One region of the Shewanella sp. SM74 genome, then DNA from elsewhere that is predicted to be linked to it. Evidence: predicted binding sites of a transcription regulator. Region 1 holds the regulator's gene; each other region holds the start of a gene.
What was found. The regulator sigma-54, encoded in region 1, starts transcription at its own class of promoters, with help from an activator protein. The targets are predictions, from matches to a motif close to GTTGGCACGNNNNTNGNNT.

Region 1 (3,158 bases):
GTAGGCTAGCGAGTTGTTTCACTAAGACCTTATCCTGCTCAGGCATGTTACGCACGTCGACACTGATGGCGACGAGATCGTTACTGCCTTTGAGTTGCTCAAGCAAACTGCCAATCAATGGCAAGGGAAGGTTATCGACACAATAATAGCCGAGATCTTCGAGTACCCTAAGGGCGACAGATTTGCCTGAGCCTGAGCGGCCCGACACTATGACCAGTTTCATCCAGTGATTACCTGATAGAGTTCCGTTTCATCATGCGTCTTGCGTAATTGCTTTAATATTTGCTTGTCGCTCAGCTTTTCGGCCATGCAAGACAAGGTACTTAAGTGCTGCTGACATTGGTCTGCAGGCACCAGTAGTGCAAATAAAATATCAACAGGTTGCTTATCGATAGCATCAAATGCTATCGGCTCTTCACACTTAATTAGTATGGCAATGGGCTGATCTATATCGGCTAGTCGACCATGTGGAATGGCGATGCCGTTACCTATACCTGTGCTCCCCATCTTTTCGCGCGCCACTAGGCTTTCGAATATCTCTTGAGATGAGAGGGTCGGGTACTGGGCAGCGACTAAGTCGCTGATGAGTTCCAGTACCTTTTTCTTACTGCCCGGAGTGGCGCAGGTAGTGCACTCCGGCCGCAGTATGGTACAAAGTTCCATTATTAGTGTTTTGTTAACTTCTCTTTGTGTTTAATAACCTGACGGTCAAGCTTGTCAATCAGGGCGTCTATAGCGGCATACATGTCAGCATGCTCTGAAGTAGCAAAAACTTCACCACCTATGAGGTTTATTCTCGCTTCGGCAATCTGTTGCATTTTCTCAACATTGAGCACAACGTGCACATTATTGATCTGTTCGAAATGGCGTTCAAGTTTTGAAAACTTTTCTTCTACATATGCACGTAACGATTCGGTAATTTCGACATGGTGTCCACTTAGGTTTATTTGCATAGAAACGTCCTCCGATATCCACTGTAGGTTATAAACTTTTACGCTGATTAGAAGGTGGAATAAGCATAGCCTCTCGGTACTTCGCAATGGTTCTGCGGGCTACGTTGATCCCTTGTTCTGCCAGAAGCTGTGCCATCTTGCTATCGCTTAATGGTTTTTTCTGGTTTTCCGCTGCCACCAGTTTCTTTATAAAGGCTCTGATTGCTGTGGATGAGCACTCACCACCATCGTCAGTACCGACGTGGCTAGAGAAGAAGTATTTTAGTTCAAAAAGTCCCTTAGGGGTATGCATGTATTTTTGAGTTGTGACCCGTGAGATGGTGGACTCATGCATTTCTACCGCTTCGGCAATATCGTTAAGCACCATAGGCTTCATGGCTTCTTCACCATACTCAAAGAAACCTTGCTGATATTGCACTATGCAATTAGCAACTTTAAGCAAAGTATCGTTACGGCTTTCTAGGCTCTTAATAAACCATTTAGCCTCTTGCAGATGGCCGCGAATAAATTGGCTATCGGCTTGGTTTTTGGTACTGCGTGCCATAGAAGCATAATGTTGATTTACATTGATTTTTGGCATGCAGTCAGGATTTAGCTCAACGACCCAGCGGCCATTTTTCTTCGACACAGACACATCTGGGATAACGTATTCGTCATTATTGGGCGTGATCAACAAACCTGGGCGAGGATTGAGGGTTTGGATGAGTGCTATACCATCCCTTAATTCATCTTCTTTTAATTTAGTCTTACGCATCAACAACCTAAAGTCTCGGGCGGCGATCAGATCTAAATGATCTTTGATCAGCATACGGGCGTTTTCTAGGTTGGGAGTATCAGCGGCGAAATGCGACAGTTGGATCAGCAGGCATTCACTTAAATCGCGGGCGGCAACGCCTATGGGATCAAAATGCTGAATACGCTTGAGTACGGCTTCGACTTCGTCAAGCTCAACTTCAGGATTACCCATGGCTTCGAGAATTTCTTCAGTGCTTTGGGTGAGATAGCCCTGATCGTCGATGGCATCAATAATGGCGGTGGCAATGGCTAAATCGGTTTCAGAAAACGGCGTGAGGTTTTTTTGCCATTCTAAGTGTTCGTACAAACCTTCACTGGTCTCGCCTTGGAAGGGCATATCGTCTTCACGACTGCCGCCGGGGCCTGAGTTTGGGGAGGCGGTAAACACTTCATCCCATGTGGTGTCCATGGGGAGCTCATCGGGCATGGATTCTTTGGTTAGCGACTCTGCCGTATCTATGGTGGAGCTGTCTTTTTCTGGTGGCAGAGTGCTAGATTCACTGAAATCCGTATCGGATAGCGTTTGGTTTACAGGGGTTTTAGTGGCGTCGAATTGATCCTCTTCCAGCTCGAGAAGGGGATTAGAATCTAATGCTTGCTGGATCTCTTGCTGCAGTTCTAATGACGACAGTTGCAACAGACGTATAGCCTGTTGTAGTTGTGGCGTCATGGTTAACTGTTGACCCAGTTTGAGCTGGAGTGACGCTTTCATGTTACCGCTGATCCCTACGTTATTATTGTTGGATGAGGTCGCTTATTATTATCTTGAGTGAAGCCCAATGGCGGTATAAATTGCCTCCATTGGCTTCGCTCGATTAACTATAGCCTGAATTGTTCACCTAAGTACACAGCCCTAACTTGCTGATTGTCTAAGATCTCTGCTGGAGTTCCTTCGGCAATCAGGTTTCCGTGACTCACAATATAAGCATGTTCACATACATCTAATGTCTCGCGGACATTATGGTCTGTGATCAGTACGCCAAGGCCGCGACTTTTGAGTTGTTCGATAATCTTCTTGATGTCGATAACCGAAATAGGATCGACGCCGGCAAACGGTTCATCGAGCAAAATGAACTTAGGATTAGCGGCTAAAGCCCGCGCAATTTCGACGCGACGACGTTCGCCACCCGACAATGACATGCCTTGGCTGTCACGGATGTGGGTGATATGAAACTCTTCGAGCAGATGTTCTAGTTCTTCTTCTCGTTCTTCGTTTTTAAGTTCTTTACGAGTTTGCAGTACGGCCATGATGTTGTCATGAACAGTTAGCTTACGAAAGATACTGGCTTCTTGCGGTAAGTAACCTATGCCTTTGCGGGCACGCAGATGCATAGGATCTGCGGTTAAATCATCATCGTCGATAAAGATATGTCCCTTATCGCTCTTCACTAGCCCGACAACCATGTAAAA
Region 2 (3,158 bases), on a different contig from region 1:
GCATCAGGACTTGTTGGTCGCAAGGTATTGATCCCAACTGATACAGGTAACATTTCAGCTGAAAGCCCAACAATAAAAGGTGTGATTAGCACGCCAGCTAAAATTCCTGAAGTTACTGTACGTGTTGAGGATGAGAAAGGCCAAGTTGTGACCACCTTTAAAGTTGATGGCAGTAAGGGGGGCAATGTCGATGTTAACTGGGATGGCCTCGATAAAGATGGAAACCCTGTAACCGCAGGTAACTATACGATCAAGGCGAGTGGTTTAGTGGATGGGAAATCCCAAGAATTGCCAGTCTCGACCTATGCTCATGTGACCAGCGTTTCTCTCGGTACGGCCAGTACTGGCGCGATTCTTAACTTGAGAGGCGGTATGGGCATCAAGTTAACCGATGTGTTAGCTGTGTCTGAAACCTAAGTTTGCATAAAAGAATTTTTGCAGTATCCGAATTGGGCGTAAGTTGCTCATAAATGAATTGAGTCAAGTGTAGAGGTGAATTATGTCGTTTAACATTGCATTGAGTGGCATTTCTGCCGCGCAGAAAGATTTAAACACTACGGCGAATAACATTGCTAATGCGAACACCATTGGCTTTAAAGAGTCCCGTGCTGAATTTGCGGATGTTTACGCTAATTCTATTTTTTCAAATGCTAAAACTGCTGTCGGTGGTGGTGTTGCTACGAGTCAAGTGGCACAGCAATTCCATCAAGGTAGCTTACAGTTGACGAATAACTCCCTTGATATGGCGATTAAAGGTGGCGGCTTTTTCGTTACAGCCTCTGAACTGGGTACATTAGACCACTCGTTTACCCGTGCTGGAGCATTTAAGGTCGATAAAAATAATTACATGGTTGATTCTGCTGGTAATTATTTGCAAACTTTCCCAGTGGATAAAGATGGGAACTCAACATCAGTGAGTTTAACGACGGCTAAGCCGGTACAAATACCAGACACTGCAGGTAGCCCTGTAAAGACTGAGAATGTTACTTTACAAATGAACTTAAATGCTAAGGAAAGTGCACTCGACCCCGCGGCATTCGATCCTCTAGATGCAAAAACCTACAATAACGTTACATCAATGACAATTTATGACTCACTCGGTGAGCCACATATTATGACCACTTATTTTGTTAAGCCCAAAGATGGTTCGTACAATGGTGAGAACAATTGGGTGGCTTACTATGCTGTTGATGGAAAGCAAGTCGATTTAGCCGGTCCTGCTGGTACTTATCAAACAGATACCACCGGCGATGGTACGCCTGATGCAACGGGCACAGCTCAAACTGCTGGTGGTTGGAAAGGCTCTGTACTCAAGTTCAATTCTGTTGGTGTCTACACTGGTAGTGATCCTGCTATAGTCAAGACTGAGGCTTTGGGCGTCAGTGGTGCGGGTGTTTTAGGGCCAGGTGCCGATGGTACTCAAGAGTTGACTGTGAAGTTTAATGCCCCAACGCAATATGCTGCTCCTTTTGGTGCAACTGAGTTGACGCAAGATGGTACGACTGTAGGTCGCTTAACTAACGTTGAAATCGGCGAAGATGGTTTAGTGACCGCGAGTTATTCTAATGGTTCAACCGTGCCTTTAGCACGGGTTGCTTTAGTTCGTTTTGCTAACGAACAAGGTTTAACGCAAGTGGGTAATACGTCGTGGAAAGCCAGTTTAGCTTCAGGTCCAGCGTTAGCGGGTGAGGCAAATAGTGGAACTTTTGGTAGCATCAGTTCATCGGCGTTAGAGCAATCGAACATCGATTTAACTACTGAACTGGTCGATTTAATTTCGGCGCAGCGTAACTTCCAAGCGAACTCTCGTACCCTTGAAGTGAATAACACGCTGCAACAAACCGTATTACAAATCCGCTAATCATTACTTTATTTAACTAAGTGTTGCCGCCAGTGGCAACACTTAGCCTTTATCCTGCCGTCAAATCACTTCATTTTCATATTTTTCAATTCTATCAGTAAATTAAACGTTATTTTTTATTGGCATGATGCTTGCTTTGATATTGTCATGTAGAAAATTTGACGGAGCAGTCTGTGGACAAATTCCTTTATGTCGCCATGAGTGGCGCTAAGCAAAATATGAATGAGCTGGCACTCCGTGCGAACAACTTAGCCAATGCTAATACCGATGGTTTTAAATCAGATATGGCGCAGGCCAGATCGATGCAAGCCTTCGGTGAAGGGTTGCCTTCAAGGGTGTTTGCGATGACAGAATCTCCGTCAGCTAATTTTCGCTCTGGTCCGATAAAAACCACTGGACGGGATCTCGATGTTGCCATTAAAGGCGATGGCTGGTTTGCCGTTCAGGCGAAAGATGGCAGTGAAGCTTATACCCGTTCAGGTAGTCTCAGTTTCGATGCGACGGGCATGTTGTATAACGACAGAGGCAATCCCGTGATGGGGGACGCTGGCCCGATAGTGCTGCCATTACCTATTGATAAAGTGTCAATTTCACAGGATGGCATAGTGTCTGTTCGCCCTCAGGGGGCGACTGCTGAAGTGATAGAAGAAGTGGCTAGATTGAAGTTAGTTAATCCCGGCAATGCGCAGATGATGCGTGGTGAAGATGGATTATTTCGACAAATGTCAGGCGAACCAGCACCAGCTGACCCTTTCGTCGCAGTTGAAAGTGGTGCCGTAGAGGGCAGTAACGTTAACCCTGTTGATGAAATGGTGTCTTTGATTGATCTTCAGCGCCAGTTTGAATTGCAAGTCAAGATGATGAAAACCGCGGAAGAGAATGATCGCGCTTCATCCTCATTAATGCGTATTAGTTAGGAGATAGATTATGCATCCGGCGTTATGGATTAGTAAAACTGGCTTAGACGCACAGCAAACTGATATTTCAGTGATTTCAAACAACGTAGCGAACGCTAGCACTGTGGGCTACAAAAAAAGCCGCGCAGTATTTGAAGATTTACTCTATCAAACAGTTAACCAAGCAGGTGGTGTTAGTGCATCTAACACTAAGCTACCCAACGGATTAAACATAGGTGCGGGTACGAAAGTCGTCGCTACTCAAAAAATGTTTACTCAGGGTAACATGCTGACGACGGATAACTCACTGGATCTCATGATTGAAGGTCCTGGATTTTTTGAAATACAGCTTCCTGATGGAACCACTGCTTATACTCGAAATGGTCAGTTTACCTTAGATG
Region 3 (3,158 bases), on a different contig from region 1:
TTATAGGTGAGGCTGGAGGCGTTTCTGCTGGCTTGTAAAGCTTGAGCAAAGCGATTTAAACTCGCTAAATTCATCTCAATTAAACTGGCATTTTGTTCGTTTAATTCTTTGCATTCAGTCAATGCGTCTTTGATCTCAGCCATTTTATGCACGAGTTCGACTTGCTGAGTGAGTAGCGATTTATCACTGTGTTTTGCCAGAATATCATCATTATTCTTTAGTTCTTTCAGACATTGCGATTTTTCGTTAGCAAGGGAAAGCAGTAAATCGGCGTTTTGGTCAACCAAAGCGCCTTTTTCCTTGAGTATGATTTGCTTAAGAACAGCCAAATGGGCGTGTTGTAGATCTACCAGTTTAGCTATTTCAGTCATAGTTACTCTTTATTTAAGTCATTAAGTTCGGCTTCAAAACTTGCAATATTGGCAGCCAACTTTTCAGGGTCAATTTTATAGCGACCTTCGGCAATAGCTTGTTTGATTTCTGCTACTTTCTTTTGATCAACTTCAGGAAGGCTAGCCATTTTAGTCTGAGCTCCTTGAAGTTGTTGTGCCTGGGCCGTAATGACCACAGAGTCGCTTCTCTGTGGTGTTGTCGATTTTGTAGAAACTTGAGCAGATTGATCGCTGCTCGTTTTCGTTGCGCCTGAACGAACTTGCGCAGTCGTTGCAGTGTTGAGTTTGCTAATATCAATTGCCATTTTAGGCTCCAGCGTCGTGTGTACGGGATTTCTTAACTGGGGTATCGGCAGCTTACAAAAAAGCTTTAGATTATTTTACATTCTTACTTCAACTTCGCCAATGCCTGTGACTATAGCATCTAGTTCTTTGTTTGAACTGCTATTTTTGACTCTGATCCGATCACCTTTATTGCCATCTTGTAGGGCTTCGCCTACTGTTTTGAGCTCGAATGAGCCAGAACGAACGTAGATAGATACCGAATCATTTTTACAAACGAAGCATAAGTTGTTACTTAATATGGGATTATCTTTTGCTACTCGTCGTTTTACTCGCACGCCAGCCAATTTACTCGGGTCATCGAATTCGGCACCTCTCAAGCTATTTTGTTCAATGTAACGGACTTCTACTTGACTAGGAGAGATGAGTTCGCCTGGTGCTAAGATTTCGGTTGAGACAACAACGGGGAATAAGATATCCACCCGAACCGAGATATAGATTTGCCAAGGGTAAGCTAAGTCTTGTGTATCGCAGCTGACTTTTAAGGTGTTATTACGGCTAATTTCCCTATCGCTAGCCAGTTCAACTTTCATTGGAGACGAACATTGTGACGGCAGCATTCTTGCGTCAACCATCTGTGGCGAAATATTTACTTTGGCATTTTCTGGAACGGATATTTTTTCTGAAATAAGCGCTTTAGCTAATTCTGAGATTGCCGATACGGTGGGGACAATAGGCTCTGCACTCGCAAAAGCGGGCATGAAGAGGGTGAAAAGACTAAAAAAACAGACTAAATTTACTTTCATAATGAAGAGACTAGCTTGTAACGCCAGAATGCACCTATACTTTTATTAAGTTCGAAGCTGACCACTGTAATAATAATTTGCATCACTGTCAGAAGATTGACTCAGTTTCGACTATGTTTATCGATAGATAAGACGTAAGCAATTAATATGCCTATACTCAACTGAGTTATAGGGCCGAACATAAACAGAACAACAAGGCAGAGTTATGTCGAGTATTCTTGATTCAGTCAACAAACGAACCCAGCTCGTTGGACAAAACCGTTTAGAATTACTGCTTTTTAAATTAAACGGTCGTCAACGGTTTGGGATTAACGTGTTTAAGGTGAAAGAAGTACTGCAGTGTCCACCACTGACCACTTTGCCTAAACTTAATCCTTATGTGAAGGGTGTTGCTCATATTCGTGGAACAACCATTTCAGTGATTGATTTGAGTGCGGCAACAGGGGGAAAACCTTTAGCGAGCACTGAAAACTGTTTCATCATTATTTCTGAATATAACCGCAGTGTTCAAGGCTTCTTGGTCAGTTCTGTTGAGCGGATCATCAACATGAATTGGGAAGCGATTATGCCTCCGCCGCAAGGTGCTGGCCGTTATTCTTATCTGACAGCTGTGACTGAAATTGAAGGTGAATTAGTTGAAATTCTCGATGTGGAAAAAATCTTAGATGAGATTTCACCAGTTAAAACGGCTATCAGTGAAGAAGCCAATGAAAAACTGACCCTCGACAGAACTCAGCATTACCATATTATGGTTATTGATGATTCTGCCGTGGCGCGTAAACAAATTATTCGTTCACTCGAGTCATTGAATTTACAAATTGATACCGCAAAAGATGGTCGCGAAGCATTAGACAAGCTTAAAGAGATCGCCAAAGAGATGGATAATGTGGCCGATGAGATCCCCCTCATCATCTCTGATATTGAGATGCCTGAAATGGATGGCTACACCCTGACAGCTGAAATCCGAGATGATCCTAAGCTTAAGCATATTAAAGTGGTACTGCATACTTCGTTAAGTGGTGTATTCAATCAGGCAATGGTTCAAAAAGTGGGGGCCAATGACTTTATCGCTAAGTTTAATCCTGACGAACTGGCCGCTGCTGTGAATAAGCATTTAAGTTTGTAATTGCTGTCGGTTAGTACCTAGATACGCTTTACGCTATAATCTCGACTTTATAACATGATGGTTTCGCACTGATTTTGGTGCTTGCTATAGGATTTAGGATGTGAATGTGCCAAATAAATCACTCGCTGAGGCTGAATATAATCAATTTAGGTTGTTCTTAGAGCAACACAGCGGCATCGTACTGGGTGAAAATAAGCAATATCTTGTGCGCAGTCGTCTTGCTCCTTTGATGGGCAAATATAACCTGCCATCCTTATCTGATGTGGTTAAGCATTCGATGAAGCCTACTGAGCGTGCGCTCAGAGCTGAAGTGATCGATGCTATGACGACCAATGAAACCCTTTGGTTCCGTGATCGTTATCCATTTGAGTTGTTGAATAATGTCCTACTACCAGAATACAGTCGTCTGGGGCGTCCGCTTAAAATTTGGTCTGCGGCTTGCTCGTCAGGCCAAGAGCCATACTCATTGGCTATGACTATTCTTGAGTATCAACAGAAGAAGCCTGGTGCCTTGGCTGGTAGTGCTTCGATTCAAGCAACGGATTTATCTCC
Region 4 (3,158 bases), on a different contig from region 1:
AGTGTTAGTTTTAATGCCAGTGAGCTTAGCTTGCTGGCATTTTTTATGGCGTTTTGAGCATGCCATTTCAGTCTGTTTTTATAGAGGTGATCCCATCTATTTTTAAATAAGTTTTAGTTGTGTGCTGTTGCTGTCGCCTTAATTAGTTATGGATCGATGCTGAGATTCAGGCATCGCCAAGATAACCGTTATTTTTCAGGAGAACTGATATGTTAGGTGTTCATACTAATTACGCTTCAATTGTTGCACAAGGTGCTGTTAACAAAAGCAATAACTTATTGACTAATGCTATGGAGCGTTTGTCTACGGGTTTACGTATCAATAGCGCATCTGATGATGCTGCGGGGTTGCAAATTGCAAACCGCATGAGCGCTAACGTAAAAGGTATGGAAACAGCATCACGCAATATTTCTGATGCGACCTCTATGCTGCAAACCGCTGATGGTGCGTTAGAAGAATTAACGACCATTGCCAATCGCCAGAAAGAATTGGCTACTCAAGCATCAAACGGTGTTAACTCAACTGATGATTTGAAAGCATTGAATGATGAGTTTAAAGAGCTAAATGATGAGATCGAGCGTATTGCTACCAAAACGACTTATGCAGGTAATGACCTTTTTACCAAGCTTACAGATGTAACTTTCCAGATCGGTGCAGGTAAAGATGAAATTCTGAACGTTAAACTTACAGCGCTTACGGCAGACATTACGGCTCTTAAAGCTGGCGATTTAGAAGGCACCCCGAATGATGCAATTAAGTTAGTGGATGATTTTATTTCTGCAGTTGGCACTAAACGTTCAACCTTAGGCGCCAACATTAACCGTCTTGGCCATACTGCGGCTAACCTTGCCAGCGTAACTGAAAATACCAAAGCCGCTGCCGGCCGTATTATGGATGCCGATTTCGCGGTTGAATCTGCCAATATGACGCGCAACCAATTATTAGTTCAGGCGGGTACAACAGTACTTTCTTCAGCTAACCAGAACACGGGTTTAGTCATGGGTCTATTGCGTTAATGCTATTGGGCAAGTGATGTTATTGGTCACGGCTAAAATGCCAGTTAGTTGCGCTGACTGGCATTTTTATTTTAGCCACGGTTTATGTATTGGTCGGTAGTCGCTAAACCCGAGATTGAAACCTATAAGGTTCATATTTTAGTGGGGAATTTTCGATAACACAAAGTGGAAGATAGTTTTCCTGTTTAAGTGTTTATGCGGAAGTTTTTAGCTGTGTTCGGGCCAGTTAATTATTTAAATATCTTTAAAAACAGCAGCTTGTTTTTGGCATGCGTTTTGCTCTAGAACGAGTGGAGGTAGTCATGATTTCAGGTATGAATGCAGCACAATTTGCTCAGCAACTGATTGGCGCAGACCGCGCAGGTAAAGATACGCTTTACAAAGGCAAGTTAACTGCCAGTAAAACACAGTTAGATGCCTATACGTTGCTTGAAAATAATATGAAGAAAATGGCCACTAAGTTGAGTGAAATGGGTGGCAATGCAACTAAAGGCAAAATTGCTACGGTTACGGGCGAGAATGCGACCGCGACAGTTAAATCTGATGCGCCAAAGGGCAACTATGATTTGAGCGTGCATAAACTTGCGCAAGCACATCAACTGACTAAAGCCTATTCCTCTGAAAGTGAATTGTTGCCAACGTCGGGCATTATCAGTATTCAAGTCGGTAGTGATCCGACTAAGCGCATGGAAATTGATTTGGCAACGGTTAATGGCGGTGCGGCTATTTCTGTGTCTCAGTTACGCGATGTGATCAATAAACAAGTGGGTAATCCTGGTGTACAAGCGTCATTAGTGCGCACAGGTAACCAAATCGAATTTATGCTGTCTTCAAAGGAATCGGGTGTCGCGAATCAAGTGAAGGTAGAGTTTAACGGTGCCGATTGGGGTATGACAGAACGTCGTGCAGCACAAGATGCGGAACTCACATTAAACGGTATCGATATTACCAGCAGTAGTAACTATCTAGAAAATGTTGTTGATGGTGTCAGCCTCGAATTAGTCAAGGTGCATGCGGCTGGTGAAAGCAGCATGATTAAAGTCACAGACGATTTTGAAGCGAATAAGAAAACGGTTAAAGATTTTGTCGATTCATTTAATTCTTTAATGACACAAATCAACCAACTTACCCGTTCTATGGGCGTTAAAACTTCTGATTCGAGTTCTTCGGATAAAGATAAAGATAAAGAAGACAAAACTACCGCTGTGAGTGAAGCGCAAATTGGTGTGTTGAAGGGGGATACCTCTATTCGCCTACTCCAGTCTAAATTACGTGATTCAGTATTTGCAACGGCTGCTAATGGCATGCGTTTGTCTGATATCGGGATTGAGATTGGACGAGACGGAAAACTAAAAATTGATGATGCTAAGCTGACCGACAGTTTTAAAAGTGATCCCGAAAAAGTGCAAGCCATGTTTACGGGTGAAGGTAGCTACGTCAAGAATGTTGAGAAAACATTAAAGCCTTTTACGCAGTTCAATGGCTATATCGATCAAAAACAAGAAGCGTTAAATAAGCAGATTAAAAGTGTGAATGACAGCATGGACCGCCATAACTATCAAATGAATCAAAAGTATCAGATTTATTTAACCCAGTTTACGGCAATGGAATCCACCATTAATCAGTTTAATTCCGCAAGTCAGTTGTTTTCATAGGAAGCAGTAAAAAATGTTAAATGAGTACGATCCATTTAATGCCTACAAGCAAACCGCTTTAGATGCACAAGTAGCGGCAGCAACAACCCATGACATGGTGCGTATGCTACTTGATGGTTTATTGGAAGAACTAGAGCGGACCGCTGGCCATATGGAATACCAAAGGTTTGAGGCGAAAGGAATGAGTATCCATAAGTGCCTTAATATCGTGCATGGCTTGGACTCTATGCTTGACCTTGAAAATGGTGGTGAGGTTGCCGTGAGCTTACATCGTCTCTATGACTTTTGTAGCCGTCAGCTTGTCAGCGCCAGTGTCGAAAACAGTGCTGAAGCGCTAGTTCCAGTGACTCAGGTGATTACCAATGTCAGAGAAGGATGGACAAATCTCAATTAAGCAGTGGGCGCGTTTTGCGAATGCTTTACGCCAATATGCAGATGCTCAGGATTGGGAAAGCGTCCGAAAAGTGAACATCGCTTTGATCAAAGC

Region 2: a site for sigma-54 is predicted at 1,980-1,998, ahead of flgF (flagellar basal-body rod protein FlgF). Genes of this name have one in related genera too.
Region 3: a site for sigma-54 is predicted at 1,617-1,635, ahead of flgA (flagellar basal body P-ring formation chaperone FlgA). Genes of this name have one in related genera too.
Region 4: a site for sigma-54 is predicted at 1,280-1,298, ahead of fliD (flagellar filament capping protein FliD). Genes of this name have one in related genera too.

What each region holds. Positions count from the first base shown of each region.
Region 1 covers NZ_JAKKRZ010000007.1:77,974-81,131, reverse strand. Annotated here, with positions in the region: gene rapZ (RNase adapter RapZ) at 1-223, opposite strand, end outside; gene ptsN (PTS IIA-like nitrogen regulatory protein PtsN) at 220-663, opposite strand; gene hpf (ribosome hibernation promoting factor) at 666-953, opposite strand; gene L5M49_RS09335 (RNA polymerase factor sigma-54) at 982-2,460, opposite strand; gene lptB (LPS export ABC transporter ATP-binding protein) at 2,568-3,158, opposite strand, start outside.
Region 2 covers NZ_JAKKRZ010000003.1:133,850-137,007, reverse strand. Annotated here, with positions in the region: gene flgD (flagellar hook assembly protein FlgD) at 1-417, shown strand, start outside; gene flgE (flagellar hook protein FlgE) at 500-1,861, shown strand; gene flgF (flagellar basal-body rod protein FlgF) at 2,035-2,778, shown strand; gene flgG (flagellar basal-body rod protein FlgG) at 2,789-3,158, shown strand, end outside.
Region 3 covers NZ_JAKKRZ010000003.1:138,738-141,895, reverse strand. Annotated here, with positions in the region: gene L5M49_RS04545 (flagella synthesis protein FlgN) at 1-371, opposite strand, end outside; gene flgM (flagellar biosynthesis anti-sigma factor FlgM) at 374-697, opposite strand; gene flgA (flagellar basal body P-ring formation chaperone FlgA) at 773-1,480, opposite strand; gene L5M49_RS04530 (chemotaxis protein CheV) at 1,686-2,606, shown strand; gene L5M49_RS04525 (CheR family methyltransferase) at 2,707-3,158, shown strand, end outside.
Region 4 covers NZ_JAKKRZ010000020.1:2,781-5,938, reverse strand. Annotated here, with positions in the region: gene L5M49_RS17950 (flagellin) at 210-1,016, shown strand; gene fliD (flagellar filament capping protein FliD) at 1,319-2,671, shown strand; gene fliS (flagellar export chaperone FliS) at 2,685-3,065, shown strand; gene L5M49_RS17935 (hypothetical protein) at 3,034-3,158, shown strand, end outside.